DNA from 2 places in the Streptomyces sp. NPDC043896 genome. Region 2 is predicted to be linked to the other one. Evidence: riboswitches for the same ligand, from Rfam matches in the RefSeq annotation. Region 2 holds a riboswitch; the other holds the start of a gene.
What was found. Region 2 has a riboswitch for S-adenosylmethionine ahead of AC069X_RS12675 (aminotransferase class V-fold PLP-dependent enzyme). Riboswitches for the same ligand answer to the same signal wherever they lie in the genome.

Region 1 (15,503 bases), on a different contig from region 2:
CGTCCGCGCCGAGCATGCCCCACACCAGCCGGCCGCGGATGTCGTCCGGGAGCATGTCGAGGAACTCGCGCGACGCCCACGGGGTGTGCGTGAAGTGTGCGATCCGCAGGTCGGGGCGGAGTTCGCGCAGGGCTCCCGGGACCAGAGCCAGGTGGTAGTCCTGGACGAGGACCGAGGCGCCTTCGGCGGCCTCCTCGGCGAGGGCTTCGGCGAAGGCCTGGTTGTAGGCGGTGTACGAGTCCCAGCGCCGCCGGAACCCGGCGTCGAAGACGGGCTCGCGCGGGACGTCGTACAGGTGGTGGTGGGTGAACCAGAGGACGGAGTTCGCGATGCCGTTGTAGGCGTCGTCGTACACCTCGGGATCGATGTCCAGCATCCGGACGCCCGGCTCGGACACGCCGCGGCGGACCGCCTCCCGGTCGGCTTCGGAGAGGGCGGCGCAGATCCACAGGGCCTCGGGCCGGCTCGCGAGGGCCGCGGACAGGCCGGAGACGAGGCCGCCGCCGCCGCGCCGGGCGGTGAGGCCGCCGTCGTCGGCGAGGGCGTAGGAGAGCGGGCCGCGGTTGGCGGCGACGAGTACCTGGGAAGCCTTGGGTGCAGGGGAAGCCATGCCGCGAACCTAGCCCGGGTCCTCCTCGCTCAAACGTCCGGTAAATGTCCGGTTCGTCACGTCCTGGTCAAGGGCACGGTCGGGTTGCCCGGCCCCCCTGCCGCCCCCGCCCCCGGTCACGCCACGCGTCGGCCCGCGTACTCCTTGACGCCCGCCATCGGCGGCCGCTCCTCCGTGTCGACGGCGTACGTGCGCGGAACGAACCCGTCCGGCCCGCGCTCGAACTGCGTCAGCTCCGGCCGTACGAGGTGCCCGCGCGAGAGCCGCAGCTGCGCGGTGCGGTAGATCGCCGCGGCCATCCGGCCGAGCGCCTGTCCGTCCTGGTGGCGGTGCAGCCGGACCCCGACGTCCACCTGGGCCAGCGCGTCGAGCCCGACCGTGTGCAGCGCGTCCACCAGCAGGCCCAGCTCCACCCCGTACCCGACGGGGAAGGGCAGGCGTTCCAGCAGGGAGCGGCGTACGGCGTACTCGCCGCCCAGCGGCTGGACGAAGCCGGCCAGCTGGGGCCAGTGGAGGTTCAGGAGCGGGCGGGCCACCAGCTCCGTGACGCGGCCGCCCTGGCCGGGGGCGTCCCCGAGGGGGCGGTCGTACATCGCCTTGACGAACTGCACCTGCGGGTCGGTGAGCAGCGGGCCGACGATCCCGGAGACGAAGGCGGAGTCGAAGTCGCGCAGGTCGGCGTCGACGAAGCAGACGACGTCCCCGGTGGTGGCCAGGAGCGAGCGCCACAGGACCTCGCCCTTGCCGGGCAGGGCGGGGATCCGGGGCAGGATCTCGTCCCGGTGCACGACGCGCGCGCCGGCCTTGGCCGCGACCTCGGCCGTGCGGTCGGTGGAGCCCGAGTCGACGACCACCAGCTCGTCCACCAGGGGGACGGCCGGGGCCTCGATCAGGTCCCGCCGGATGATCTCGACGATCTCCCCGACGGTGGCCTCCTCGTCGAGCGCGGGCAGCACCACGCTCACCGTCGTCCCGGCCGCCCGTTTCCGGTCGAGCAGCTGGTCGAGCGGTCGGTCGGCGGCGGACCAGGAGCGGTCTGCCAGCCAGCGCTCCACCTCATCCAGCACTCTCAGCACTCCCTGCGCTTATCTGCGGCATACCCGACACGTCACACTCGGCGGTTTTCGGCCGAATTGTGATCCATCTCGCGGTTCGGACGGCTGTCTCAACCACCCGTCCCTTCGGTTACAGTCTTGAACAACGCGAGAGACCACCGCATGCCGGGGGTCCCGCGCACAAACGCACCGGCGCGCCAGAGAGCGCGTGTGCCGGTGCCATACCGCTCATCCAGAGGGGCAGAGGGACACGGCCCGTTGAAGCCCCGGCAACCCTCCAGTCGGTTCTCGCACGCGCGGGGCCCCGGCTAGGGAAGGTGCCAATTCCGTCTCATGGCGAAGTGCGCCATGGGGAAGATGAGGAGAAAGGGCCTCGCCATCATGGCTGCACAGACTGTCGCCACCTCTGTCGACCTCGGACCCGCCACCGGACTTTCCTGTCGCGAGTGCGGTACCCGTTTCGAGCTCGGCCCCATCTTCGCCTGCGTCGAGTGCTTCGGCCCCCTGGAAGTCGCCTACGAGCTCCCGCTCGGCGACCCGGAGGCCCTGCGCGCGGCGATCGAGGCGGGCCCGAACAACATCTGGCGCTACGCGCCGCTGCTGCCCGTCCCGGCGGACGTGGCCTCCAAGCCGAGCCTGAACCCCGGCTTCACCAAGCTCGTGGACGCCGAGAACCTGGCCAAGGAGCTGGGCGTCACCGGCAAGCTCTACGTCAAGGACGACTCCGGCAACCCGACGCACTCCTTCAAGGACCGCGTCGTCGCGATCGCCGTCGAGGCCGCCCGCGCCTTCGGCTTCACCACCCTCTCCTGCTCCTCCACCGGCAACCTGGCCGGCGCCGTCGGCGCCGCGGCCGCCCGCGCCGGCTTCCGCTCCTGCGTGTTCATCCCGCACGACCTGGAGCAGGGCAAGGTCGTCATGGCCGGTGTCTACGGTGGCGACCTGGTCGGCATCGAGGGCAACTACGACGACGTGAACCGCTTCTGCTCCGAGCTCATCGGCGACCCGCTGGGCGAGGGCTGGGGCTTCGTCAACGTCAACCTGCGCCCCTACTACGGCGAGGGTTCCAAGACCCTGGCGTACGAGATCTGCGAGCAGCTCGGCTGGCAGCTGCCCGACCAGCTCGTCATCCCGATCGCGTCCGGCTCCCAGCTGACGAAGATCGACAAGGGCCTCCAGGAGCTGATCAAGCTCGGTCTCGTCGAGGACAAGCCGTACAAGATCTTCGGTGCCCAGGCCGAGGGCTGCTCCCCGGTGTCCACCGCCTTCAAGGCCGGTCACGACGTGGTCCGCCCGCAGAAGCCGAACACCATCGCCAAGTCCCTGGCCATCGGCAACCCGGCGGACGGCCCGTACGTCCTGGACATCGCGCGCCGCACCGGCGGCTACGTGGAGGACGTCACCGACGAGCAGGTCGTCGAGGCGATCAAGATCCTGGCGCGCGCCGAGGGCATCTTCGCCGAGACCGCGGGCGGCGTGACCGTCGGCGTGACGAAGAAGCTCATCGAGAACGGTCAGCTCGACCCGGCGCTGACCACCGTGGTCCTGAACACCGGTGACGGCCTCAAGACCCTGGAGGCGGTGGCCGCGGACAGCGGCCAGACCGCCACCATCCGCCCGAGCCTGGACGCGTTCCGCGCCGCCGGCCTGGCCTGACCCTCCCCCTGACACACCCGGAAAGGCGGTAGCGCCATGAGCGTCAACGTCCGCATCCCCACCATCCTGCGCACCTACACCGGCGGCGCCGCCGAGGTCCCGGCCGAGGGCGCGACCCTGGCCGAGGTCATCGAGTCCCTGGAGAAGAACCACCCGGGCATCGCCGCGCGCGTCCTGGACGACCAGGGCAAGCTGCGCCGCTTCGTGAACGTCTACGTCAACGACGACGACGTGCGCTTCGAGGGCGGCTTGCAGGCGGCGACGCCGGACGGCGCCGGCGTCTCGATCATCCCCGCCGTCGCGGGCGGCTGCTGACGCGTTCAAATCAGAATTGCCCCCTCCGCCAATAAGCGGAGGGGGCAATTCTGCTTGATTGGGCGCGGTAGAGTTGGGGCAGTCCCCTCCGTTGTCCATGCCCGCCGCATATGAGCGGACGGACGGATGGTTGACATTCAGTCAACATGCGCGCGCCTTTTGGGCCTTTGGTGCGGCTTGTCTGGCCCGAGTTGCCCTGGAATATGCCAAATTTTCACTCTATTTCCAGCTTTCCGTGTGTCCAGATTTCTCGTCGGATTGACCTGTTGCTGACAGCACCGGTGCGGATACATTCAGCCGCGGTCGAGGCGTTCCGGCGCAAGTTCTGACCCGGGATCGCGAAGTGCGGTCCCGCGCAAGGGCCAGTAATAGGGGAGTTAGGCATGGCTCAGGGCACCGTCAAGTGGTTCAACGCGGAGAAGGGCTACGGCTTCATCGCGGTCGACGGTGGTGCGGATGTGTTCGTCCACTACAGCGCCATCCAGATGGACGGATACCGCACCCTTGAAGAGGGTCAGCGGGTCGAGTTCGAGATCTCGCAGGGCCAGAAGGGTCCGCAGGCGGACATGGTCAAGCTCGCGGCCGGCTGAGTCGGAGCGAACGCGATCGGCCACCGACGCACGCACAGACGCATGAGGGGCCCACATCCTGGACAGGGATGTGGGCCCCTCGTGCGTGTCGCCCGCACGTCGCCCGCGTGTTGCCTGAAGCCGCTTGCACTCGTGGGGGTCGAGTGCTAATCATTGGCGTTAGCACTCTCCCGGTGAGAGTGCTACTCAGACGAGGACCGGGCCGGTGAGGCCCGCAGGGTCCGGCGGGAAGGAACCGCCGGGTCCGCAGGCCGTCCGTCGCGGGCGCGGGCGCGGTCCGGAGCAATCCACCCCTGTCCGGGAGGACCACTTCACATGGCCAAGATCATTTCGTTCAACGAGGAGGCCCGGCGCGGTCTCGAGCGTGGCATGAACCAGCTCGCCGACGCCGTCAAGGTCACCCTTGGCCCCAAGGGTCGCAACGTCGTCCTTGAGAAGAAGTGGGGCGCCCCCACGATCACCAACGACGGCGTCTCCATCGCCAAGGAGATCGAGCTCGAGGACCCGTACGAGAAGATCGGCGCCGAGCTGGTCAAGGAAGTCGCCAAGAAGACGGACGACGTCGCCGGTGACGGTACGACCACCGCGACCGTCCTCGCCCAGGCGCTCGTCCGCGAGGGTCTGCGCAACGTAGCCGCCGGCGCCAACCCGATGGCCCTCAAGCGCGGTATCGAGAAGGCCGTCGAGGCCGTCTCCGCCGCCCTGCTGGCCCAGGCCAAGGACGTCGAGACCAAGGAGCAGATCGCTTCCACGGCCTCCATCTCCGCCGCCGACACCCAGATCGGCGAGCTCATCGCCGAGGCCATGGACAAGGTCGGCAAGGAAGGCGTCATCACCGTCGAGGAGTCCCAGACCTTCGGTCTGGAGCTGGAGCTCACCGAGGGCATGCGCTTCGACAAGGGCTACATCTCGGCGTACTTCGCCACCGACATGGAGCGTATGGAGGCGTCCCTCGACGACCCGTACATCCTGATCGTCAACTCCAAGATCGGCTCGGTCAAGGACCTGCTGCCGCTCCTGGAGAAGGTCATGCAGTCCGGCAAGCCGCTGCTGATCATCGCCGAGGACGTCGAGGGCGAGGCCCTGTCGACCCTGGTCGTCAACAAGATCCGCGGCACCTTCAAGTCCGTCGCCGTCAAGGCCCCGGGCTTCGGCGACCGCCGCAAGGCCATGCTCGGCGACATCGCCATCCTCACGGGCGGCACGGTCATCTCCGAGGAGGTCGGCCTCAAGCTGGAGAACGCCGGTCTCGACCTGCTCGGCCGCGCCCGCAAGGTCGTCATCACCAAGGACGAGACCACCATCGTCGACGGTGCCGGTGACAGCGACCAGGTCCAGGGCCGCGTCAACCAGATCCGCGCCGAGATCGAGAACTCCGACTCGGACTACGACCGCGAGAAGCTCCAGGAGCGCCTCGCGAAGCTGGCCGGCGGCGTGGCCGTCATCAAGGCCGGTGCCGCGACCGAGGTCGAGCTCAAGGAGCGCAAGCACCGCATCGAGGACGCCGTCCGCAACGCGAAGGCGGCCGTCGAGGAGGGCATCGTCGCCGGTGGTGGCGTGGCCCTGCTGCAGGCCTCCTCGGTCTTCGAGAAGCTGGAGCTCACCGGTGACGAGGCGACCGGCGCCAACGCCGTGAAGCTCGCGCTGGAGGCCCCGCTGAAGCAGATCGCCGTCAACGGTGGTCTCGAGGGTGGCGTCGTCGTGGAGAAGGTGCGCAACCTGGCCGTCGGCCACGGTCTGAACGCCGCCACCGGCGAGTACGTCGACATGATCGCCGAGGGCATCATCGACCCGGCGAAGGTCACGCGCTCCGCGCTGCAGAACGCCGCGTCCATCGCCGCGCTCTTCCTGACCACCGAGGCCGTCATCGCCGACAAGCCGGAGAAGGCCGCCGCCGCTCCGGGCGGCATGCCGGGCGGTGACATGGACTTCTGATCGGCCCCGGCTGATCGGCTGTTCTCGAACGAGGGCGGCACCCCTTCCCGGCGGAGGGGGTGCCGCCCTCGGGCGTTTCCGTTGGGCAGGCCCTCGTCCGGTGTTGGCGCACCGGCGGGGGCCGAATTCGTTTCCAGCCGCAAGTCAGAGCCTCATGTCCCTCCGTGGCAAGTCGATCACGGATCGTCATCCGTCCTGGTATGGGCGGGGTTCGGTAAGGGCGGTGGGTGGTGGTGGGCTCCGCCCACCACCCATTCCACAGACAAAGCGCTCGGACTCTCGGGACTTGAGCCCCGGGCCGTCCGGGCCGCCGCGGCCGCCCGGAGGGTGGGACGTATCGGCGGGGTGGAGGCGGGTCTGTTTGACTCGGGGCATGAGCGAAAGCAGCGAGCGCGGGACCCCCTTCGTCAAGATCTGCGGGCTGAAGACCCCGCACGACGTCGACGTGGCGGTGGAGGCCGGGGCCGACGCCGTCGGGTTCGTCCTCGCACCCGGCAGCCCCCGTACCGTCGGCGCCGCCCTGGCGCGGGAGCTGGCCGCGCGGGTGCCGGACGGGGTGCTGACCGTCGGGGTGTTCCGCGGGCAGTCCCTGGAGGAGGTGCGCCGGCTCGCCGAGGAGAGCGGCGTGCGCGGCGTACAGCTGCACGGCGACGAGCCCGCCGAGTACTACGCGCGCCTGCGCGCTCCCGGGCGCACCCTGCTGCGCGCCACCGCCGAGCACGTCGGGCGCTGCGGCGAGTACGGGGAGGACCTGCTCCTCATCGACGCCCCCGACCCGGGCTCCGGCAAGCCCTGGAACTGGGGATCCGAGCAGTTCACGGCACCCGGGGGGCGGTGGCTGCTGGCCGGCGGGCTCGCCCCGGGCAACGTCGCCGAAGCGGTGCGCGCCACCGGCGCCTGGGGCGTGGACGTCTCCAGCGGGGTCGAGCGCGAGCGCGGGGTGAAGTCCCCCGAACTGATCCGCGCCTTCATCGAAGCAGCGCGTTCATGTGATTACTCTGAGTGAGAACGGGGGGTTGGGGGCGGGCCCGGCGGGCACAACCGCCGCATGGACCCGGAAACGTACGGCTGGCTGCGGCGCCTGACCCGCCGCCTCGCCCCCTCGGGCGGCGGAGGCGGCGGACTGCTGCCCGTGTTCACCCCGCGCCGCACCCCCGTCTTCACCGCCGACTTCTCCTCCACCACCCAATGGGTGGCCGGCCGCTCCTGGGCCTATCCCGACGGCGGCCCCGTCAACCCCGGCGACAACAAACTCGACCACCTCACCGCCGACCCCGCCTACAGCCGCGGCGGCACCTTCCGCGCGACCCTGCGCCCCGACGGCAACTGGGACGCCGGGCTGCTCACCACCGAGGGCAGCGACCAGGGCTTCGAGGTCCGCACCGGCGACGTCCTGGAAGCCCGCGTCCGGCTGCCGGTGGAGATCGGTGCCTGGCCCGCCATCTGGACCTGGCGGGACGGCGGCCAGGAGATCGACGTCTTCGAGTACCACCCCGACAACCCGGACATGCTGGAACTGTCCAACCACGTCCGCGAGGCCCACCGCTACCTCCGCGACCCCACCGTCCACCCCGGCGCGTGGCTCGACCTGAAGGTGGAGTTCGGCCGTAGGTCCGTCATCTGGTGGGTGAACGGCCTGCGCGTCTACTCCGACGGCCGGGGCGTCGGCCGCGGCTGGCACGCGTACCTCATCGTCAACCTGTCCGTCTCCGCGGGCCGCTACCACCCCGCGCCCGGCCCGGGGCTCACCGAGATGTCGTACGAGGTCTCAGAGCTGCGCGTCCACCGGGCGTAGCGGCGGAGCAGTCTCCTGCCGTCAGGCGGGCACGCCCACGGCCTGGCCGTCCTCCTCGACGGACACCACCACCGGCGTCGCCCGCAGGGCCTCGACCTGTTCGGGGGAGAGGCGGGCGGCGAAGCCGTTGGCCACGCTGTGGAACACCTGCGTCGGCCGGATCCCGTAGGCCCCGGCGACGGCCGCCGGGTCGAGGCCCTCGTGGACGGTGACGAGGTACGACGGCTGGTCCGCGGCCGGTTCCCCGGCGGCGAAGGCCCCCGGCGCGCCGGCGGTGGCGCCGGCCTCGGCGTGGGCGGGCAGCGCGGGGAGCAGCGGCAGGAGCGGCAGTACGGGCAGTGCGGCCACGGCGGCCAGTGCCGCGGCCGCGACGGCCGTGCGGGCCGTCGGCAGGGACAGGGACCGGCTCGGGCGAATGCGCATGACCGCGAGGCCATCACGCCCGCCGGGCCCGGTCAACGACCCCGGCGGGCGTGGCGTACGGGCGCGGGGGTGAACGGGGCGTGCGCCCCCTCGCCGGGCGCGTGCGCCGCTCCCCGTACGGGTGAACTTGCCGGGCCGGCGCGTGGACGGTCGCGGCAGGTGGCGGGCCCTGGGCGTCAACCGGGAAGGATCCTTTCTCCAGGGGGCGCGGGACGGCTCCCGAGGGCGCCGCAGGGTCCGTGGGCCGTGCGGGCCGGTGGGTTCAAGTGCCGGCCGGAGGCGCACCGATGAAGAGGACGGCCGCCCTCCGCGGCGTGTTCACGGCATCGCACGGGGGCGGCTCCCCCCTGTCGCGCCGCCCCTTGGGAGTTCCCCCATGCGCCTGATCGCCCGTGCCGCCACCGCCGCCCTCCTCGCCCTCGCCCCGGTCGTCGCCGCCGGCACGGCCACCTCCGCGGACACCCCGGAGCCGACCCCGGCGCCGCTGCAGACCTCCGCCGACGCCGTGCCCGGCGAGTACATCGTCACCCTCGCCCAGGGCGTCGACGCGGCCCAACTGGCCGGGCAGCTCAAGCTGAAGCCCCGGCACGTCTACTCCTCCGCCCTCAACGGATTCGCGGTCCCCCTCACCCCGCTCCAGCTGGAGGCGATCCGGGTGAGCCCCGGGGTGAAGGCCGTCGAGGAGGACACGCGGGTGGCCTCCGTACCGGTGCCGGCCGCGCCCGGCACGACCAGGGCGCCCTCCGCGAGCTGGGGCCTGGACCGGATCGACCAGCGGAGGCTGCCGCTGGACGACGACTTCACCGTGGGCGGCAGCGGCGCCGGCGTCACCGCGTACATCCTGGACACCGGCATCGACTACGCGCACCCCGAGTTCGGCGGCCGCGCCCGGTTCGGCTACGACGCCATGCCCGACGCCGCGACCCAGCGCGGCCAGGACTGCAACGGCCACGGCACGCACGTCGCGGGCACGGTCGCCGGAGCCACGTACGGCGTGGCCCACAAGGCGAACCTCGTCAGCGTCCGCGTCCTCGGCTGTGACGGCCGCGGCTCCTACGCCGGGATGATCGCGGGCATGGACTGGGTGGCCAGGAACGCCAAGCAGCCCGCCGTGCTCAACGGCTCCCTCGGCGGCCCGAGGTCCGAGGCCCTCAACCACGCCGCCACCGCCCTCTCCGACGCGGGGGTCCTGCCGGTCATCGCGGCGGGCAACGACGCGCAGGACGCCTGCAACGTCTCGCCCGCGTCGGCGGCGCGCGTGGTGACGGTCGCGGCGAGCAACCGCCACGACCAGGAGACCTCCTTCTCCAACTACGGCTCTTGCGTCTCCCTCTACGCGCCCGGGCAGGAGATCGTCTCCGCGAAGCTGGGCGGCGGCGGCATCGCCCTGAACGGCACCTCGATGGCCGCGCCGCACGTCGCGGGCGTCGCCGTGCTCCACAAGCAGGCCCACCCGGCCGAACTCCCCGCGGCCATCGCCGCCTTCCTGCACCACGGGTCCTCCAAGGACGTCCTGTCCTCCGTCAGCCCGGGTACCCCGAACGAGCTGCTGTTCACCTCCGGTCTCTGACGTTCCCGGCGCCGAGGGCCCGGTTGAACCCCGGGCCCTTGATCGCCACTCTGTGTGCCGGACCCGAACACCCGGAGTGGAAAGGCGGCACGTCATGACGTTCACCCCGCAGGAGCGGATGCGGGCGGCCGAGGAGGCCGTACGGCAGCTGAAGGACGCCCTCCACGGGGTGGGGGTGGTCTTCCCGTCGCTGGACGTGGAGCGGGTCTCGGCCGCCGGTTCGTACGGGCTGCCGCTGGTCGACCTCGGCCGCTGCAACATCGAGACCGCGCTGCGGCTGGCCGCCGTACTGCACCAGCGCGGGGGCGGCTGATCAGGCCGGTACCGCCTCCTTGGACGCGGTGGGGCCGGCCGGAGCGGCGGGCCCCGGGTCGGAGTCGAGCTCGGCCAGCATCCGCTTCGTGAAGCCGAAGAAGTACGTCGCGGCGAAGCCGACCAGATAGCCCACCGCGAGGCCGCCCCCGTAGACGGCGACGGTCACGCCCATGCCCGACGTACCGTCCAGCAGCGGGAACAGAGCCCAGCCGGAGGGGCCGATGGCCGTCGAACCGAAGGCCACGCCCAGCTGGTTGCACAGCCCGACGAAGGCCCCGCCCGCCGCGCCGCCGACGCAGGCGGTGACGAACGGGCGGCCCAGCGGCAGCGAGACCCCGTAGATCAGCGGCTCGCCGACCCCCAGGAAGCCGGCCGGGAGCGCCGACTTGATGGTGGTGCGGACCGAGCCGTTGCGCGGGAGGCGGCAGTAGACGGCGATGGCCGCGCCGACCTGGCCCGCGCCCGCCATGGCGAGGATCGGCAGCAGGACGGTGTGGCCGGACTGCTCGATGAGGGTGGTGTGGATGGGGATCAGGGCCTGGTGCAGGCCCAGCATCACCAGCGGCAGGAAGAGGCCGCCGAGGACCAGCCCGGCGAGGGCCCCGCCGGCGGTCAGCAGCCAGTTCGCGAAGGCGCCGATCGCGGCGGCCACCTCACCGGCGAGGAACATCAGGCCGAAGAGGGTGACCAGGCCGGTGACGAGGACCGTGAGGGTCGGTGTGACCAGCACGTCCAGGGTTTCCGGCACCCAGCGCCGGCACCACCGCTCCACCCGCACGGCGAGCAGGGCCGCGGCCAGCGCGCCGATGACCCCGCCCTGGCCGGGGGAGAGGTGCTCGCCGAAGGCGTCGATGCGGGCCACTCCCGGGAAGACGATGACGGCGGCGACGGCCCCGCCGAGGACGGGGGTGCCGCCGAACTCCTTCGCGGTGTTGAAACCGACGAAGACCGCGATCAGCGACATGAACCCGGACGCGATCGCGGCGAGCGCCGGGACCACGGCCGGGGCCCAGCCGAGGTTGGTGAGCAGGCCGTTCAGACCCGCGATGACCCCGCATCCGATGAGGGCGGGGATCAGCGGGACGAAGACGTTCGCGATGCGGCGCAGGAGGAGCTTGAAGGGGGTGGAGTTGCGTGCCTTGCGCGCCTCCTTCAGCGCGGCGCCCCGGCCGGCGAGCTCCTCGGCGGTGACGGGCCGCGGGCCGGCCGAGCGGCCCTCCTCGACGAGCGCCTCGAACTCGGGGGTGATCCGGGCGACGGCGCCGGGACCCAGCACGATCTGGTACGTGTCGTCCTCGACCACGCCCAGCACCCCGGGCACCGCCCGCAGCGCGGCGTCGTCCACGAGGGAGCGGTCGTGCAGGCCGATCCGCAGCCGGGTCATGCAGTGGGCGACGGAGCCGATGTTGTCCGGGCCGCCGACCAGGGGGAGGATCGCTGCGGCCGTGGCGCGGTTCTTGTCAGTGGACATCTACTCGCCTTGCGTGGGGGGATAGCGGGCGGGTCCTGCCGGTCCTGCCGGTCCTACCGGTCCTTGCGGTCCTTGCGGTCTCTCCGGGTACGGGCGAGGGCTTCGCGCAGGTGCCCGCCGGACGCGGCGAGCAGACGGGCGGCCTCCGCGCCGTCGACCCCGCCGAGGACGACGAGGACGGCGTCCTTCACCTCGCCGCCGGTCTGCGCGAGGGCGGCCTCGATCTCCGCGTCGGGCGCGCCGGTGGCCAGCGCGACGATGCGGCGGGAGCGGGCGCGCAGCTTCTCGTTCGAGGCGCGTACGTCGACCATGAGGTTCCCGTACGTCTTGCCGAGGCGGATCATCGTGACCGTCGAGATCAGGTTCAGTACGAGCTTCTGCGCCGTGCCGGCCTTCAGCCGGGTGGAGCCGGCGAGCAGCTCGGGCCCGACGACCACCTCGATGCCGTGCTCGGCGGCCGCCGCGAGGGCGGACCCGGCGTTGCAGGACAGGCCGACGGTGAGCGCGCCGCGCGCACGGGCGAACTCGACCGCGCCGACCGCGTACGGGGTGCGGCCGGAGGCGGAGACGCCGACGACGGTGTCCTCGCGGGTCAGGCCGAGGGCGGTGAGGTCGGCGGCGGCCAGCTCGCGCGAGTCCTCGGCGCCCTCGACGGCCCTCAGCACGGCCTCGGGGCCTCCCGCGATCAGGCCGACGACCTGCGCCGGGTCGGTGTTGAAGGTGGGCGGGCACTCGCTGGCGTCCAGCACCCCGAGCCGCCCGGCGGTGCCGGCGCCCGCGTAGACGAGCCGGCCGCCGCGGGCCATCCGTTCGGCGATGGCGTCGACGGCGGCGGCGATCTCCTCCAGCCGCGCGGCGACGGCGGCGGGGACGGTGGCGTCCTCGGCGTTCATGACGCGGGCGATCTCCAGGGTGGAGAGCCGGTCGATCTCCGCGAGCTCGGGGCGGAAGGCCTCGGTGGTCAGCGTGTCGAGCTGGGCGCGGAGTGCGGTGTACGCGGTCGTGCGGTTCTCGCTCACGGCTGGAACCTATTTTCCGGCGGGGCCGGGGGCAAGAAGGCACGCCCCGCGCTCCGATGCCGCAGAGCCTGAATAGTAGAAAATCGGAGCAAAATATATGCAAAGGGACTCTTCGTCTGGCGGCGGGTGCGGGTTGACAATGAGCCCATGGACCACGCGACCCCCCTCGAACAGGCGCTGCATGTCGCCCGTGCCCTCGTTCTCGCCGATCTCGCCGCCGGTGAGGTCGCCGATGCCGATGTCGTCTCCCTCGTCGAGGACTCGGTCACGCACCGCCGGTGGTGGGTGGAGCAGTGGCCGGAAGGAGTCGACTACCTCGCCGGACTCGTCGCGCAGGACGTGAAGGACGCCCTGCTGGAGAAGTACGGGCGCTGGCCCCTGTGCCCCGTCTGCGCGCACGGTGAACCGCACGCGCTCGACGTGGAACCGGAGCTGGGGCCCGACCCGCACTGGGTGTGCTCGGAAGCCGGGGTGAAGGTGGCGGCCGTGGGCGGTCTCGGCCCCGTCTTCCACCCGGGCCGGTGAGCCGCCGGTGACGGTGTACATCGACCCGCCGGTCTGGCCGGGCCACGGGCGCATGTGGTCGCACCTGGTCAGCGACGTCTCGTACGAGGAACTGCACGCCTTCGCGGCGGGCATCGGCTGCCCGCCGCGGGCCTTCGAGCGGGACCACTACGACGTGCCCTCGCACCGCTACGCGGACGCGGTCGCGGCGGGCGCGGTCGAGATCGGCAGCAAGGAACTGGTCCGCCGCCTCACGGCGGCGGGCCTGCGACGGCCGAAACATCGCCCGCCAGTGGCCTGAATGCCCGTCATCTCTCCTGCTTCCAGGGCGATTTGCTGGACTAGGATGACCGCGGTTCGGCCACTCGTATCGGCATGAGGGGGATCGTGCGTCGGTCAGTGCTGTTCGTACACGGGACAGGGGTCCGGGAGGCCTCGTACAAGGAGACCTTCGGCGCGGTCCGGGCCCGGCTCGCGGACATCCGGCCCGGCCTGGAGGTCCGCGGCTGCTTCTGGGGCAGGGAGCAGGGCGCGGCCATGACCCTCGACGGGGCCTCCGTCCCCCGCTACCACCAGTCGCGCGGCGGTGCGCCGGAGGACGACGAGATCGCCGTCTGGGACGTCCTGTACGAGGACCCCTGGTACGAACTGCGGCTGCTCGGCCTCCAGCCCGCCCCCGAAACCGGCTTCGGCTTCGGACTGCCGCCCTCGGACGAGTTCCTCGCCGAGATCACCGGCTACGTACCGGGGCCCGCGGTGGTCGAGGCCTTCGCCGCGCGCGGCCTGGCCGAGGAGTTCACCGAGGCGCTGCGGGTCGTGGTCGGCGCGCCCGAACTCCACGACGCCGCCGCCACCGCGGACGCCGACGGCACCGAGCACCGGCGCGCCGTGGCCCGCGCGGTGGTGGCCATGACCCTCGCCCTCTCCTTCGACCGGGGCGGCGAGGTCTCCGGCATCGTGCGCGACGAACTGCTCGCCGTCCTCGGCACCGAGCTGTACGCCGAAGGCCGGTCCGTCGGCGGCTTCCTCGCCAGGGCCCTCGCCCGGCCCGCCGGCTGGCGCGGCCGCCACCGCCGCGGGGCGTGGGGCGACGCCGCGCTGCCGGCCATCGGCGACATCCTGAAGTACCAGGCCCGTGGCCAGGGCGTACGCGACCAGATCAAGCGGACGCTGGAGAACACCCCCGGAGACGCGGTCACCGTGATCGCGCACAGCCTGGGCGGGGTCGCCTGCGTCGACCTGCTGGTGCGCGAGCGGCTGGAGCGCGTGGACCAGCTGATCACCGTCGGCTCGCAGGCGCCGTACTTCTACGAGATCGGCGCCCTGGTCTCCCTCGAACACCCCGAGACCCTGCCGGCCGGCTTCCCGGCGAAGTGGCTGAACGTCTACGACGAGCGCGACCTCCTCTCGTACCGGGCCTCGGAGGTGTTCCCGGGCCGGGCCGACGACCACCGGGTCGACAACCGCCAGCCCTTCCCCTGGGCGCACACCACGTACTGGTCCAACCCCGATGTCTGGAGCGCGGTCGACGCATGGCTGAACTGACCGCCCCCGACCCGGAACGGGTGCACGCGCTGCTGGTCGCCATCGAGCACTACCCGCGCGTCAAGGACAGGGAGCTGCCGGGTGCTGCCGCCGACGCGATGCGGCTCGCCCGCTGGCTGCGCAGGCGCGGGGTACCCGGCCGGAACATCCGGCTGCTGCTGGGGCCCGTGGAAGCCTCCTGGGCGGACCTCAACACCCAGGCGCGGGACCTGGGCCTCGACATCGAGACCGTCATCTCCCGGGACCAGATCCTCGACAAGCTCGCCCCGCCGCGGACCGTGCCCGAGGGCGACCTGCTGTACGTGTACTGGGGCGGCCACGGCGCACTGGACCGGGGTGACCGCAGGCTGCTGTTCTGCCCGGACGCCTCGGACGCCGAGCCGCGCTGCCTGGACCTGATGGACCTGCGGGAGTACCTGACCCGTCCGGACGTCGCGCGCTGCCGCAGGCAGGTCTTCCTGGTGGACACCTGCGCGACATTCGTCCAGGCCGGGGAGACCAGACCGGCCGTCGCCACCCTGCCGACGGGCAAGAGCCGCCTCCCGGTGGAGCAGTTCATGCTGCTCGCGGCCGCGCCGGGACAGGCGGCGAAGCAGCGTGGTGCCGGGCGGACAGGGGCCTTCTCGACCGCCGTCATGGACTGGCTGGAGGAGCACTCGCCGGGCCTGAAGACGGACCTCGACGCGCTGGTCGCGCACGT
Region 2 (15,503 bases):
GGGGCGGAGGTGGAGGGGAACACCTTGCCGTCGGGCCCGGGGGCGTCCCAGAGCCGCCCCATCTCCAGGACGACGGTCCGGACGCCGGCCTGCCCGAGGCGCAGCGCGGCGACGGCGGCCCCGTATCCGGAGCCGACGACGATGGCGGGCGCGTACCGGGCGGCGGGGGGTTCGGCCGCGGCGGCGGCGCCGAGGCCGATGCGGGTGATGCCGAGGGCGGCGGCGGCGCGGAGGGCGTTGAGGCCCAGTTGACGGCGCGTCAGGTTGGGTGTCATGGCCGCATCATGAGCGGATTCCGCCCAACCGGCCATAACTCGCACTGCCACGCATGTGAGTAACAGTCAGACATGTGTGGACCGTAGCCGGGCGGGAGGTTTGGGCGACCGTTCTGACGGAGTCCGGCCGGGAATGACCGCACCTGACCGCCCATGCCGCCGTTTGTCGCTCGTTGTCGACACTCCGCTCACGCGGGGCCGGGGCGGTGCCCTTGGCCGGGGGCGGTGGGTCGTCTGCGGGCGGGCTGACCGCTGCGCGGGGCGAGGTCCCCTACCCGCCCTTCCACCGTTCCCAGGGGCTCCGCCCCTGACCCGGTACGGGCGCTACGCGCCCGTCGCCTCAATCGCCGGCGGGGCTGGATTTTCCAGCCCCGCCGGCGATTGAGGCGTGGGGGTCTGGGGGCGGAGCCCCCTGGGAACGGGCGAAGGGCGGGTAGGGGACGGCCCCGCGCAGCGGCCCACCACCCGCACACGACCCACCGCCCCCAGCCCGAGCGACCGGCCCCGCCCCGCACCCGCCGGCCGGAGGCCGGCGCAGCGGCGCGAAGCCGGAGAGGCCGGCCACGGCCGAGCCGCGCGAGCGACGCGTCAAAGAGGCGTGGCCGGCCACGGCCGAGCCGCGCGAGCGGCGCGTCACAAAGGCGTGGCCGGCCACGGCCGATCCGCGCGTCAGGAAGGAGCGCGGAGCGTTCTAAAGGAGGGCGCGGAGCCCCTCGGCCAGGTGGTCCCAGCGCCACTGGCGCTCGACCCACGCCCGGCCCGCTTCGCCCATGCGGGCGCGGAGTTCCGGATCCCGGAGCAGCGCGACGACGCGGTCCGCCGCGTCGTCGGGGTCGCCGCCCCGGACCACCCAGCCGGTCTCACCGTCCAGCACCGCGTCCGGCGCCCCGCCCGAGTCGCCCGCGACCACCGGCAGGCCCGTCGCCGAGGCCTCCAGGTAGACGATGCCGAGCCCCTCCACGTCCAGCCCGCCCCGCCGGGTCCGGCACGGCATCGCGAAGACGTCCCCCGCGCCGTAGTGGGCCGGGAGTTCCTCCCATGGGACCGCTCCCGTGAAGACGACGGAGTCCGCGACCCCCTTCGCGGCGGCCAGCGCGCGCAGGTCCGCCTCGTACGGGCCGCCGCCGACGATCAGCAGCGCCGCGTCCGGCACCGCCGCCAGGATCCGCGGCATCGCCTCGATCAGGGTGTCCTGCCCCTTCCGGGGGACGAGACGGGACACGCAGACCACCACCGGGCGGTCGGACAGGCCCAGCCGTGCCCGGACCTCCGCGCCGCCCGACCCGGGGTGGAAGGTCTTCTCGTCCACCCCCGGCGGGAGCTGGACCATCCGCGCCGCCGCCCGCTCCGTCACCGCCGAGGCGATCCGCGAGCGCGTGTACTCCCCGAGGTACGTCAGCGTGTCCGTGCCCTCGCCGATCCGCCGCAGCAGCTGCCGCGCGGCCGGCAGCTGTGCCCAGCCGGCCTCGTGCCCGTGGGTGGTGGCGACGATCCGCCGCGCGCCCGCCCGGCGCAGCGCCGGGCCCATCAGTCCGAGGGGGGCCGCCGCGCCGAACCACACGGACTCGCAGCCGTGTTCGCGCAGCAGGGACACCGCGCGCCGGGTCACCCGGGGTGTCGGCAGCAGCATCGTCGTGCGGTCGCGCACCACGGGGAACGGCTGCTCCGCGTCGAAGGCGGCCGTCGCCTCGCGGCCCTCTGCGCTGTGCTTCCAGGTGGAGGCGTAGACGACGACCCGCTCGGGGTCCAGCCGCAGCGCCATGTTGTGCAGGAAGGCCTGGATACCGCCCGGGCGCGGCGGGAAGTCGTTCGTCACGATCAGCGTCTTGTGCATCCCCGCCAACGTACCCGACGGTTACCCCAGGTCCGCCCTCAGCGCCTGCCGCCAGGCCTCCGTCAGCCCGGGGAGGTCCGTCCCGAGGGTCTGCTCCAGTGCCGCCGGGAGCGGTTCGCGGCCGGCCGACTCGTAGAGGCGCACCAGGGCGGGCTCGCCCCAGCGGGCGGCGATGAGCCGGCAGGCCAGCCAGGCCCCCTCGTAGGCCCGGGCCGCGGTGCGGGGGTCGGCGCCGAAGGCGAAGTCCCCGTCGGCCGGGAGCGCGCCCGGCAGTTCGCCCCGCCGCACGGCGCGCGCCAGCTCGGGGGCTCCGTCGGCGGGAATGGTGCCGGTCTCCCGGTACGCGGCCCAGTCGGCGAAGCCCTCGGACAGCCACTGCGGGGTCCGGGCCGAGGTGGCGGCGCGGGTCGCGACGTGGGTGACCTCGTGGGTGAGGACGATTCCCCGCCCGGCCTCCGAAAGCTCCGCGTACCCCTCCGGGTTGACCACCACCCGGTCGGCCGGGGCCGGACCGTCGCCGGTGCTGCCGGTGGTGACGGCCCCCAGGCCCCGGTAGGTGTCGGCCGGCCGGCCCAGCAGCGCGGCCATGCCGTCCAGTGTGCCGGGGGCGAGGACCACCACCCGCCGCGCCCACGGCCCCGGCCAGGCGGCGTTCACCGCCGGCACCGCGCGGTCGGCCCCGGCGGCGAGGGCGGACAGTTCCTGCGGGCTCCGGCCGGCCCCGAGGACCAGGCTGTGCGCGCCCCGTACGGCCGCGACCTCGCCCTGGTCCCACAGCTGCGCCGGCGCCCCGGGGGCGGGCCGGTCGGCGGTGACCCGCCAGCCGGTGCCGTCCGGGGCCAGTTCCACCTCGCGGGCCGAGGAGGCGGGGGCGCGGTCGTAGCCGGCGAGCCGGTAGCGCAGCTCCGCGCGCGCGAAGGCCCGTCCGCCCTCGAACCGGACGGAGTCGACCCGGTACGCCCAGTCCGCCAGGGGGATCGCGGCGAGCCGCCCGGGCGGGGCGGCCGCCCAGCCGGCCACGGCCCGCCGCACCGCCGTGTCGTCGGGGGCGGCCGGCTCCGGGCCGGCGCAGCCGGCCGCCGCCGGGAGGGGGCACAGCGCGAGGGCGAGGAGGCGTACGGCGGTGCGGCGGCGGACCGGGATCATCCGCCGATCGTACGCACGGCCGGGTTCAGGGCCGGGTCACCGAGGACACCGGCATCATCCCGACGGGGTCGTACCGCACCCGCGCGCCCGGGTACGGGGCGTGCACCACCTGGCCGTTGCCGACGTACATGCCGACGTGGCTGGCGTCGGAGCGGTACGTCACCAGGTCCCCGGGCTGCGCCTGCGACAGCGGGACCTGCCGGCCCGCGTGCCGCTGGGCCTGCGAGGTGCGCGGCAGGGAGACCCCGGCCTGGCGGTACGACCACACCATCAGCCCGGAGCAGTCGAAGCCGGAGGGGCCGGTGGAGCCCCATACGTACGGCTTCCCGACGGCCGCTCGGGCGGCCATCACGGCGGCCATGGCGCGGCCCGAGGCCCGGCCGCCGGAGGGCGGGTCGGGGAGGACGTCGGCGCGGCCGCCGGAGCGGGAGGCGCGTTCGAAGTCGGCGCGCTCCTCGGAGGGCATGGCGTTGAGCAGCCTGCGCGCGGCGGCGAGCTTGGCGGTGACGGAGCGCTTCTGGGTGGCGACCTCGGTGCGCAGGGCTTCGAGTTCGGCGAGTTTGCGGGAGGCTTCCTGGCGCTGCCGTCCGATGCGCCGCTGTTCCTCGCGGAGTTCGCCCAGCTGCTGGGCCTGGCGCCCGCTGAGCCGGTTGAGGACGGCGGCCTTGTCGAGGTAGGCGCCGGGGTCGTCGGAGAGCATCAGCTCGACGGTGGGGTCGAGGCCGCCGGAGCGGTACTGGGCGCCGGCGAAGGTTCCGAGGACCCCGCGCATGGTGTTGATGCGGTCCTGGCCGCGGGCGACGGCGTCCTGGGCGCGGCTGATCTCGGTGCGCAGCGCGTCGGCCTTCTCGCCGGCCTCGTTGTACCGCTCGGTGGCCTGCTCGGCCTCTTCGAAGAGGCGGTCGACCTGGGCGCGGGTGCCGCCGGGCGGTTCCTGGGGGAGTCCGGGGGAGGCGAGCGCGGGGGCGCCCGTCATGGCCACGGCGGCGCTGGCCGCGGCGGCGGTGAGGACGGTGACCTTGGTGTTCCGGTCGAGGCCGCTGAGCCCGGGCCGGCGGTGGGACGCCATGGGGAACCGCTCCTTCCGCTGCGCGCGGCCCGGGTCCGCCCCCCGTGGACGGCCGTGTTCCGGATTCCGCGCTGGCAGACAGTAGCCGTGCGGCCACGCACCGGCCAACGACCGGCGGCGGGCGCGCGTGCGGGCGCCCGGCCTCAGGCGCAGGTCATGGGCGGGGCGTGCGGTCAGACCCGGTCCGCGCAATTCGCCCGGATGGGCGGTGTACGGCGCGTCTCCCCCGGGTCGCCCCCGGAGGTTCCCCGCCCTCCTCCCCGAGCCCTCGCGGTCAGACGCGGACGCCGAACCGGAACGGCATGTTGTCCATGGACTCGTACTTGACCCCGCCGCGCGGGTTGGAGGCGTGCAGGGTCAGGTTGTTGCCGGCGTACAGGCCGACGTGGTGCAGGTCGTCGTAGAAGAAGACCAGGTCACCGGGCTGGAGCTGGCTGCGTCCGATGCGCGTGCCGTCGTTCGCCTGGGTGTAGGTGGTGCGGCTGATGCCGACGCCGGCCTGGCCGTAGGCCCACTGGGTCAGCCCCGAGCAGTCGTAGGCGCCGGGGCCGGTGGCGCCCATGACGTACGCGCTGCCGAGCTTGGTCTTCGCGGCGGCCAGCGCGGCGCCGGCGCGGCCGGAGGCGCTCACGGCGGGGGCGGCCTTCTCACCGGCCCTGCTCTGCCTGGCCTCCTCCTCCTTGAGCCGGCTGCGTTCCTGTGCGGTCAGCGTGTTGAGGAGGGCCCGGGCCTCGGCGAGCTTGTCCTGGGCGGCCTTCTTCTTCTCGCCGAGCTCCTTGCGGGTGGCGTCGAGGTCGGCGAGCTTGCCGGCGGCCTCCTGCCGCTGCTGGGCGAGGGTGCGCTGCTTGGCCTGGATCCTGGCTGCCGCCTCCAGCTGTCTGCCGCTCAGCCGCTGGAGGGTGGCGGCCTTGTCGAGGTAGGTCTCGGGGTCGCCGGAGAGCAGGAGCGCGACGGAGGGGTCGAGGCCGCCGCCGCGGTACTGGGCCGCCGCCATCGAACCGAGCGTGTTGCGCAGGTCGTTGAGTTCGTCCTGGCCGCGCGCCATCGCGTCCTGGAGCCGGGCGATCTCCTTCTCCAGCTCCTCCTGGCGCTCGCGGGCCCCGTTGGACTTCTCCGCGGCCTGCTCGGCCTCCTCGTAGAGGGCGTCGACCTTGGCCTTGACCCCGTCCTTGTCCGGCGCGCCCGGGGCGGCCGCGGCGGAGTGCGAGGAGAGGGCGACCGCCGCGGCGGCGGTGGCGGTGAGCACGGTCACGCGCGTGCGGGCCGGCTGCTTGGGTCGACGGTGGAACGCCACGGGAGCGAGCTCCTTCTTCCTGGAGCCGCCGGAAGCGGACGGGGACGCGCCGGCGACACCTCCGCCCGCACCCGAACGGGTGATCTGCCGCACGAAGGTTTGGGCAGACCCTAGTGACGTGCCCATGATCACTTCAAACCCCGCGCACCAGAAACCCCCCGGGATTCCGCTTCTTTTACCGAGAGCCCACGCTGCGTGCCGAAGGGCTGACGGTACGTCTTCCGCTTGCACCCCCGGTCCCGGCATTGCGGGCGCCGCTCACGAAACGCGCGAAAGCCTCTTGAGCAGCAGTGCGGACGTCACCGGACGGGCGCCCGCCTTCGCGACCCCGTCGGCCACCTCACGGTCGGTGGAGACCACGACCACCGGCCGGCCCGGCGGCTCGGCGCGCACCAGCTGGCGGATCAACTCGTCGGCGGTCACACCGGCCTTGGAGAACAGCACGCGCACCCCGCGCGGGGGCGCGAGCAGCACCGGCGCCGCGAGCTCCGCACCGTCGAAGACGCACGTCATCTCGGCGCCCGTCTGGGCGGCCAGCATCGACAGCCCGCCCAGCAGGCGCAGCCGCTGCTTCTCCAGCGGCATGGTCGGATAGCCGGTCTTCGTCACGTTGTAGCCGTCGACCACCAGATGCGCCTGCGGCAGTGCCAACAACTGGTCCAGCAACGCCGGATCGGTCTCCGACAGCGCCCGCGCCGCGATGTCCTTCGGCGTCATGCGCCCCGGCTCCACCGCGTCCACGGTGTCGGCCGGCCGCGTCGAGACCGGCGGCAGCGCCAGCTCGCGGCGCAGCCCCGCCGCCGCGTCCAGCACGGTGTCCAGCAGCAGCCGCAGCCGCATGTCCTCGGTGCTGCGCCCCTCACGGGCGGCCCGGCGCGAGGTCTCCAGCGCCGACTCCACCTCCGCGAGGCGGGACTTGAGCCGCCGGGACTCGCTCTCCGCGGCGGCCACCTGCGCGGCCGCCTCACCGCGGATCCCGTCGATCTCGGCGCCCAGCTTCCGCAAGGCGGCCTCGCCCCGCTTGACGTCGCTCAGGGCACTGCGCAGCTTGCGCTGAAGCGATTCCGCTTCCTTGCGGGCGGCCTCCAGCTCGGCCCGCACCTGCTCGCCCCCGGAGCGCTGGGCCTCCTTCAGGTGGGCCAGCTCCTCGCGCAGCCGCTCCAGCTCGCGCCGGGTCTCGTCGCCGACCCGCTCGGCGTCGGCGCGCTGCGCCTCCTCGCCCGCGGAGGCCACCAGCTTGACCCAGCCGGCCGGGCGCAGCACGTACGCGGCGGCCGCCACGTCCAGCGGGTCGGCGGCGGCGGGCGGCGCCCCCGACTCCAGGGCCCCGGCCAGCTCCGGCTGCGCCTCGCGCAGCTTCTCCGCGATCCGGCTGCGGAAGACCCCGTCGGTCTCCACGGCGGCGGCCATGGCGTTGCCCGCGAACTTGGCGCGCCGGGTCGGGGTGAAACGGGCGTACTGGCGCAGCTGCGCCGGGAGGTCCGCGACCGTCAGACCGCCGAAGGCGTCCGAGACGATCGCGACGACCCGGCGCCGCACGCCTTCCGGCAGCGGGCGGTCGAGGACCTCCGCGGCGTCGCCGGCCGCGTCGGCCGGCCTCGCGCCGCTTGCTGGCTCCACAATCCGTCACCCCTACCGTGATCTACTGTGGGCCCGGCTCCGTCAGGAGTCGGTGCCCGGCCTGTCCACGAGCTCGATCTGGTCCACAGCGTTGCACCAGCGGCAGCGGACCGACTCGATGGTCTCACTGAGCACCTCGCGCTCCTCGACCTTGGGCTCCCCGGCAAGATCGAGGTGGACGTACTCCACGACCTTCGACGATCGGGTGACATCGAACCGCGTGAGGTTGCCGCACAGGGTGCAGCGCCACCGGGTGGTGTCGGTCGGCAGGGGAACCGTCATCAGGCCGCTCTCTCCTTCGTAGCTCATTCAATTAAAGCCCTACGCCACGGTCGTCGGACCGCAGCACGTAACCCTACGGCCTGGCACCACCCTCAGGTGGGTCCACCTGCGTCATGCTCTGTCGCATGATCGTAAAGTGGCGGACCCTGTGCGAGGCCGCCCGGGGCCCCTTGGTCACGTACGCGCTGATCGCCGCCTGCTGCGTGGTGTTCTTCCTCGGCCCGGCTTCCGGCCTGAACCCGTCCTTCGGGACGGGCGACCTGCTCTTCACGACGGGGACGGCGTACTTCCGGCACTGGGGCGTCGTCCCGGACGAGCTGTTCTCGGGCGCGGTGCGCCCGCTGCTGACCCCGCTGACCGCGCTCTTCGTCCACGGCAGCTGGCTGCACCTGCTGGGGAACATGCTGTTCCTCTACGTCTTCGGCGCGATGACGGAGGAGCGGATGGGCCGCGTCCCGTTCCTCGTGTTCTACGTCTGTACGGGATACCTCGCCCTCGCCGCCTACGCGGCGGCCAACGCCTCCTCGGACCAGACCCTGGTCGGGGCGTCCGGGGCGATCTCGGCGGCGCTGGGGGCCTTCCTGTGCCTCTTCCCGCGGGCCCGGGTGACGAGCCTGTTCCCGTTCCTCCTCTTCCTGCCGCTGCGGTTCCCGGCGTGGATCGTGCTGCTGTTCTGGTTCGGCCTCCAGTGGCTGGCCGCGCACCGTGCGGAGAGCGGTCCGGGAGTGGCCTACCTGGCCCATGTCGTGGGCTTCTCCCTCGGGTTCCTCTACGCGTGGGGGCGGTATCGCCGTGCGACTAGAGTGAGGAGACCAGTGACTGCCGGCGAGGGAGACAGCCAACCGTGATCACCGCGATCGTGCTCATCAAGACCAGCGTGGACCGCATCCCCGAGATCGCGGAGTCCATCGCCCAGCTGGACAGCGTCAGCGAGGTCTACTCCGTCACCGGTACGTACGACCTGATCGCGCTGGTCCGCGTGGCCCGTCACGAGAACCTCGCCGACATCATCCCCGGGCGCATCAGCAAGATCCCGGGCGTGGAGGCGACCGACACGCACGTGGCGTTCCGTACGTACTCCCAGCACGACCTGGAAGCCGCCTTCGCCATCGGCCTCGACGCGTAGCCCTCTCACCGGGCCGGTACGCCGGGTTCCCGCCGCGCGGGGCCGGAAGGTCCGGCCCCCACGGGTGTCGGGGCCGACCGGCGCGCGGCCGCCGCCCCGGTGCGGCACTACACGGCCGGGACGCAGCGGCCCTCTTCGGTGCGGTACTGCCACTTCGCGCCGTCCTCGACCAGCTCCCGCACCGCGCGGACGAAGCGCTCCACGTGTTCGTCCGGCGTGCCGGCCCCGAAGCTGACCCGGATCGCGTTCAGCGAGCGCTCCCCCGGCGCCGCCTCCGGCGCCCCGCACTCCCCCTGGGCCTGCGGCTCGCTGCCCAGCAGGGTCCGTACCAGAGGGTGCGCGCAGAAGAGCCCGTCCCGCACCCCGATCCCGTACTCGGCCGACAGCGCCGCCGCGAAGTGCGAGCTGTTCCAGCCGTCGACCACGAACGAGATGACGCCGACGCGCGGGGCGTCGTCCCCGAACAGCGACAGCACCCGCACCGCCGGGACCTCCGCCAGACCCTCCCGGACCTTCGCGATGAGGTGCTCCTCCCGGGCGACGAGGTTCTCGAAGCCGGCCTCCTCCAGCGCGCGGCAGGCGGAGGCGATGGAGTAGACGCCGATGACGTTCGGGGAGCCGGCCTCGTGGCGCGCGGCGGTGGTGTGCCACTCGACGTCGACGCCGCCGTCCTCGCGGCGGGCGACCTTGCGGGAGGCGCCGCCGCCCGCGAGGTACGGCTCCGCCTCCTGGAGCCAGTCGGCGCGGCCGGCCAGCACGCCCGAGCCGAAGGGGGCGTACAGCTTGTGCCCCGAGAAGGCGACCCAGTCCACGTCGAGCTCCCGGACGGAGACGGGGTGGTGGGGGGCCAGCTGGGCGGCGTCCAGCACGATCCGGGCGCCGTGGGCGTGCGCGGCGGCGGCGAGCTCCTTCACCGGCCACAGCTCTCCGGTGACGTTGGAGGCGCCGGTGACGCAGACCAGCGCCGGACCGTACGGCTCGCGGTCGGCCAGGGCGCGCTCCAGGGTGGCGACGGCCTCGCCGGGGGTGCGCGGGGCGTCGAGGCAGGTGACCCGGGCGTCGCCCCAGGGCAGCAGCGAGGCATGGTGCTCGGTCTCGAAGACGAACACCCGGCAGTCGGCGGGCAGCGCGGCGGCGAGCAGGTTGAGGGAGTCGGTGGTGGACCGGGTGAAGACCACCTGGTCGGAGGGCCGGCAGTCGAGGAACCGGGCGACCGTGGCCCGGCTCTGCTCGAAGAGGTCGGTGGACAGCTGCGAGAGGTAGCCGGCGCCGCGGTGGACGCTGCCGTAGTACGGGGCGTACGCGGCGACGTCGTCCCAGACCCGCTGGAGCGCGGGGGCGCTCGCCGCGTAGTCGAGGGCGGCGTACGTGACCTCGCCGCCGGTGACCAGCGGGACGGTGACGTCCCGGCCCAGAACGGCCAGCGGCTCGGCGCAGGCAGGGGCGTCGGCGCAGGCGGAGGAGGAGGCGGCGGTGGCGGCGGCGTTCAGGGATGCGGACATGGCGGTATCTCCCGGCAGGCAGGGCTGAATGGCTTCGGTGTGCCCGTACGCGGGTACGGCGGCGCGTGACGGCGGCCGTCGGGGGTACGGGAAATGCCTCGGACTGATCGGGGGTACGCGGAAACGACCCTGATCCGAGGGTGGAAGAAGGGGCGGAGTCGCCCTATCGCATTCGCTTGCTCACGGAAAACGCTCCTCGAGAGACCAGGACCCCTGGTGTCGAGGGATCCGCGCTTGCCGTAGACCTCTCTGCCTACGACCTGGTCATCACCCGGGGCACCCCGCCACGGAAGGAGGGTTGCCGGACAGCAAGCCGGGGCCAAAACGCTGTCACTCGTGACCTTGGAGAGCATCCTGCCACAAGATCCCGCACGCGCAAGACCCCGGTCCACATCGTGGACCGGGGTCTCCTTCTCTCACGCCGCTCTCGCACCGCTCGGCCGCGGGCGGCCTCCGGGGCTTCGACCGGCTGCGCCGGCCTCCGGCCGCCGGACCCGGGACGGCTCCCGTGCACCCGACGCCCGGCCGGGGTTACGCGTTGCTGGCCGCCACCCAGCGCTCCAGCGCCGCCCGGGCGGAACCGGAGTCGATGGCCTCGGCCGCACGGGCCATGGCCGCCGCGAGCTGCTCCTCCAGCGTGCCCGTGCCGGGGTCCAGGGCCACCAGGGCCGACGCGGAGTTCAGCAGCACGGCGTCGCGGACCGGGCCCGTCTCCCCCGCCAGCAGGCGGCGGGCGACGTCCGCGTTGTACGACGGGTCGCCGCCGCGCAGCGCCGAGATGTCGACCGTCTCGATGCCGACGTCACGCGGGTCGAAGGCGTGCTCCGTGACCTCGCCGTCGCGGACCCACCACACCCGGGAGGTCCCGGTGGTGGTCAGCTCGTCCAGGCCGTCGTCACCGCGGAAGACCAGGGCGGAGGTGTTCCGTTCGGCGAGCACCCCGGCCATGATCGGGGCCAGCCTCCCGTCCGCGACACCGACCGCCTGCGCCTTGACCCGGGCGGGGTTGGTGAGCGGGCCCAGGCCGTTGAACGCGGTGCGCACCCCCAGGTCCCGGCGGGCCGAGGCCGCGTACCGCAGGGCCGGGTGGAAGACGACGGCGGCACAGAAGGTGATGCCGGCCTCCTCCGCCACCTGCGCCACCCGTTCCGGGGTCAGGGCGAGGTTGACGCCCAGCTTCTCCAGCACGTCCGAGGAGCCGCTGGCGGAGGAAGCGGCCCGGTTGCCGTGCTTGACGACCTTGGCGCCCGCGCCGGCCGCCACGATGGCGGACATGGTCGAGATGTTGACCGTCTTGGCACCGTCGCCGCCGGTGCCGACGATGTCCACGGTCCGCCCGGGCACCTCGATCAGGTTGGCGTGGGCGTACATCGTCCGGACCAGCCCCGTGTACTCCGCCACGGTCTCGCCCTTGGCCCGGAGGGCCAGCGCGAAGCCCGCGATCTGCGCGTCCGTGGCCTCGCCGCGCATGATCCGTTCCATCGCCCAGGCGGTGTCCTCGCTGGCGAGGTCCTGACGGCTGACCAGCGCTTCCAGGATGCCCGGCCAGCTGCGGGCCGCCACGCTGTCGCCGCCTGCCGGGGTCGCAACGTTCATGGTCCGCTCCTGCTGCTCACATGGGTTTCCACGCCGAATGGGAAGGATCTCAGCCTATCCAGCCCCGGAGACCGCGAAGAGCCCCGTCCAGTGTCTGGACGGGGCTCTCGCTGTGGCGACACCAGGATTGGCCGGAACCGATCCCTCAAGCGGTCATGCCGGAGATCAGTGGTGGCCGTGTCCGGCCTGGATCTCCTTGTACTCCTCCACCGTGGGCTTCGGAATCTGGTTGTTCTCCGCGTAGAAGCCCTTGCTGAGCTTCGCGCGGAGCTTCTCGCTGCGCGTCACCTTGCGCTCGACGCCGTTCTCGTCGACCGTCGGGCCGATCTCGACCGGCTTGTACTGCTCGTGCGCGGTGAGGGTGTGCAGCTTGCCCTGCGACAGCGGCTCGTGGACCTCGACGAACTCACCGTGCGGCAGACGCTTGATGATGCCGGTCTCGCGACCGTGCAGCACCTTGTCGTGGTCCCGGCGCTGCAGGCCGAGGCAGATCCGCTTGGTGACGATGAAGGCCAGGACCGGGACGACGAAGAAGCCGATCCGGACGAACCACGTGATCGCGTTGATCGACAGGTGGAAGTACTGGGCGAACATGTCGTTGCCGCCGCCGATGAGGAGCACGATGTACTCCGAGATCCAGGCGACACCGAAGGCCGTACGGGTCGGGACGTTGCGCGGGCGGTCCAGGATGTGGTGCTCGCGCTTGTCGCCGGTGACCCAGGACTCGATGAACGGCCAGACGGCGATCGCACCGAGGACCAGCGGGAAGAGGATCAGCGGGATGAACACGCCCAGGACGAGCGTGTGGCCCCACAGGTTGATCTCCCAGCCCGGCATGGCTCGGATGAGGCCTTCCGGCATACCCATGTACCAGTCGGGCTGCGCACCGGTGGACACGTGGTCCGGGCGGTACGGGCCGAGCGCCCAGATCGGGTTGATCGAGGCGATCGCCGCGATGGCCGCGATGACACCGAAGACCAGGAAGAAGAAGCCTCCGGCCTTGGCCATGTAGACCGGCAGCAGCGGCATGCCGACGACGTTGTTGTTCGTCTTGCCGGGGCCGGCGAACTGGGTGTGCTTGTGGAAGAACACCAGGATCAGGTGCGCGACCAGCAGACCCATCATGATGCCGGGCAGCAGCAGGATGTGCACCGAGTAGAAGCGCGCGACGAAGTCGCCGCCCGGGAACTCCCCGCCGAAGAGGAACATCGACAGGTAGGTGCCGACGACCGGGACCGACAGGATGGCGCCCTGCATGAAGCGGACACCGGTGCCCGAGAGCAGGTCGTCCGGCAGCGAGTAACCGGTGAAGCCGGTGAACATGCCGAGGACCAGCAGCAGGAAGCCGAAGATCCAGTTGATCTCACGCGGCTTGCGGAACGCGCCGGTGAAGAAGACGCGCATCATGTGCACGACCATGGCCGCGACGAAGATCAGCGCCGCCCAGTGGTGGATCTGGCGGATCAGCAGACCACCGCGGACGTCGAAGCTGATGTCCAGGGTCGAGGCGAAGGCCTCGGACATCAGGACGCCCTGCATCGGCACGTACGAGCCGTGGTACACGACCTCGTTCATGCTCGGGTGGAAGAACAGCGTCAGGTACACACCCGTGAGGATGATGATGATGAAGCTGTAGAGGCAGATCTCACCCAGCATGAAGGACCAGTGGTCCGGGAAGATCTTGCGCATGTTGGCCTTGGCGAGGCCGTAGATGCCCAGGCGGCCGTCCGCCCAGTCGGCTACGCGCTCACCGCGCGACGCGTTGCGCGCCGGGCCGGCCGAGGTGTTCGTGGAGGTGCTCATCCGCGCTCCCAGAATGCAGGACCGACGGGCTCTTCGAAGTCGCCGTGCGCCTCGAGGAAGCCTTCGCTATTCACGCCGATCCGCAGCTGCGGAAGCGCGTGACCGGCCGGGCCGAAGATGACACGGGCGCCGTCGGAGAGGTCGAAGGTGGACTGGTGGCACGGGCACAGCACGTGGTGCGTCTGCTGCTCGTACAGGCTGATCGGGCAGCCGACGTGGGTGCAGATCTTGGAGAAGGCCACGATGCCGTCGTGGGACCACTCCAGCTCCTGCTTGTCCTTGATGTCCTCCGGCTGGATGCGGACGATCATCAGGGCGGCCTTGGCGATCTGCGTCTGGAAGTCGTGCTGGTCCTCCTCCAGGCCTTCCGGCATGGCGAAGGTCAGCGAACCGACCAGGACGTCCTCGGGACGCAGCGGCTCCATCGTGTTCTGGTTGATGAGCAGCTTGCCCTTGGACCACAGGGTCTTGCGCAGCTTGTCCTCGGGCAGCGGGCCCAGGTCGCGCAGGATCACGACGGCGGAGAGCGGCAGCAGGGCCAGGGCGCCGAGCATCGTGTTGCGGATCAGCGGGCGGCGGCCGATGCCGGACTCGTTCGCACCGTCGGCGAAGTCCTGCATGACCTTCGCCTTGACCTCCGGGGAGGCGGCGATCTCGTGGCGCTCGTCGGCGACCTCGACGTCGGACATCAGGGTGCGGGCCCAGTGGACCGCGCCGGCGCCGATGCAGAACAGGGCCGTGCCCAGCGTCATGCCGAGCGCGAAGTTCAGCGCGCTGACCTTCCCGATGGGGAAGATGTACACGATCTTGTCGACCGGGATGGTCACGAACGAGGCGATGAAGCCGATCGTGGCCAGCATCGACAGCGTGAACAGCATCGCGACCGTGCGCTCGGAGCGCTTGGCCGCCCGCTCGTCGATGTCCTGGATGCGCGGCTTGTGGACCGGGAGGCCCGGGTCCGCGAACGGGTCGTCCGCGACCGCTACGGCACCGTGGTGCGCGTCGCCCTGCTCGCTCGGCAGGTGCTTGTCTTCGGGAATGTCTTGGCTACTCATGACTTCTTGGCCTTAGCGGTGTGGGCCGCGACCCAGACGGCAACAGCGATCAGCGCACCCAGGCCGAAGATCCAGCCGAACAGACCCTCGGAGACGGGACCGAGGCCGCCGAGCTTGAGGCCACCGGGGCTGGTGGACTTCTCGCCGTTGACGTTCTCGAGGTACGCGATGATGTCCTTCTTCTGCTTCTCCGGCATGGTGGCGTCGGGGAAGGAGGGCATGTTCTGCGGGCCGGTGAGCATGGCCTCGTAGATGTGCTTCGGCGAGACGTCCTCGAGGTTCGGGGCGTACTTGCCGTTCGTCAGCGCGCCACCCTCACCGGTGAAGTTGTGGCACTGCGCGCAGTTGTTGCGGAACAGCTCGCCACCTGCGGCGATGTCGGCACCGGCCGGGTCGTACTGCTTCTTGGTCGGCGTGATCGGGCCGGCACCCAGCGAAGCGATGTACGCCGCGAGCTGGTCGATCTGGGGCTGGGTGTAGATGTTCGGCTTCTTCGGCACCTGGGCGCCGGGCTGCTGGGCGGGCATGCGGCCCGTGCTCACCTGGAAGTCGACGGCCGCGGAGCCGACGCCGACCAGGCTGGGGCCGTCAGTGGAACCCTGACCGCCGGTTCCGTGGCAGCTTGCGCAGCCCACGGCGTAGAGCTTCTTGCCCTCCTCGATGGCGAGGGACTGGGCGGTTTCATCGGCCTGCGCCTTGCCCGCGGGCGCGAAGGCGGCGTACAGCCCCCCCGTGACCGCCAGCGCGAAGAGTAGAACGACGACCGCCGCCAGCGGATGGCGTCGTCGTGCGGAGAGCTTTTTCACGGATTACCCCGGTGTCAGGATCTTCTGCGTCGGTGTTTCTGGATGGTGTGCCGAGCCGGGCCCGGCGACGTGATCGCTACTTGATCAGGTAGATC

Region 1: linked by a shared signal. The riboswitch ahead of thrC (threonine synthase) and the one ahead of AC069X_RS12675 (aminotransferase class V-fold PLP-dependent enzyme) in region 2 are both predicted to bind S-adenosylmethionine.

The regions. Positions count from the first base shown of each region.
Region 1 is NZ_JBWKEE010000035.1:51,016-66,518, reverse strand. Features, by position in the region: gene AC069X_RS34865 (alpha,alpha-trehalose-phosphate synthase (UDP-forming)) at 1-610, opposite strand, end outside; gene AC069X_RS34860 (glucosyl-3-phosphoglycerate synthase) at 727-1,677, opposite strand; SAM riboswitch class I at 1,891-2,029, shown strand; gene thrC (threonine synthase) at 2,047-3,321, shown strand; gene AC069X_RS34850 (MoaD/ThiS family protein) at 3,358-3,636, shown strand; gene AC069X_RS34845 (cold-shock protein) at 4,020-4,226, shown strand; gene groL (chaperonin GroEL) at 4,542-6,161, shown strand; gene AC069X_RS34835 (phosphoribosylanthranilate isomerase) at 6,535-7,167, shown strand; gene AC069X_RS34830 (LamG domain-containing protein) at 7,210-7,956, shown strand; gene AC069X_RS34825 (protease inhibitor I9 family protein) at 7,978-8,379, opposite strand; gene AC069X_RS34820 (S8 family peptidase) at 8,756-9,949, shown strand; gene AC069X_RS34815 (hypothetical protein) at 10,044-10,262, shown strand; gene AC069X_RS34810 (PTS transporter subunit EIIC) at 10,263-11,735, opposite strand; gene murQ (N-acetylmuramic acid 6-phosphate etherase) at 11,789-12,754, opposite strand; gene AC069X_RS34800 (hypothetical protein) at 12,902-13,279, shown strand; gene AC069X_RS34795 (DUF4031 domain-containing protein) at 13,287-13,559, shown strand; gene AC069X_RS34790 (lipase family protein) at 13,646-14,803, shown strand; gene AC069X_RS34785 (caspase family protein) at 14,791-15,503, shown strand, end outside.
Region 2 is NZ_JBWKEE010000007.1:173,725-189,227, forward strand. Features, by position in the region: gene AC069X_RS12630 (GMC oxidoreductase) at 1-275, opposite strand, end outside; gene AC069X_RS12635 (glycosyltransferase family 4 protein) at 967-2,109, opposite strand; gene AC069X_RS12640 (hypothetical protein) at 2,131-3,255, opposite strand; gene AC069X_RS12645 (C40 family peptidase) at 3,281-4,324, opposite strand; gene AC069X_RS12650 (C40 family peptidase) at 4,599-5,618, opposite strand; gene AC069X_RS12655 (NYN domain-containing protein) at 5,877-7,241, opposite strand; gene AC069X_RS12660 (hypothetical protein) at 7,281-7,520, opposite strand; gene AC069X_RS12665 (rhomboid family intramembrane serine protease) at 7,646-8,368, shown strand; gene AC069X_RS12670 (Lrp/AsnC family transcriptional regulator) at 8,365-8,646, shown strand; gene AC069X_RS12675 (aminotransferase class V-fold PLP-dependent enzyme) at 8,754-10,148, opposite strand; SAM riboswitch class IV at 10,374-10,490, opposite strand; gene trpD (anthranilate phosphoribosyltransferase) at 10,680-11,744, opposite strand; gene qcrB (cytochrome bc1 complex cytochrome b subunit) at 11,910-13,547, opposite strand; gene qcrA (cytochrome bc1 complex Rieske iron-sulfur subunit) at 13,544-14,602, opposite strand; gene qcrC (cytochrome bc1 complex diheme cytochrome c subunit) at 14,599-15,408, opposite strand; gene ctaE (aa3-type cytochrome oxidase subunit III) at 15,485-15,503, opposite strand, start outside.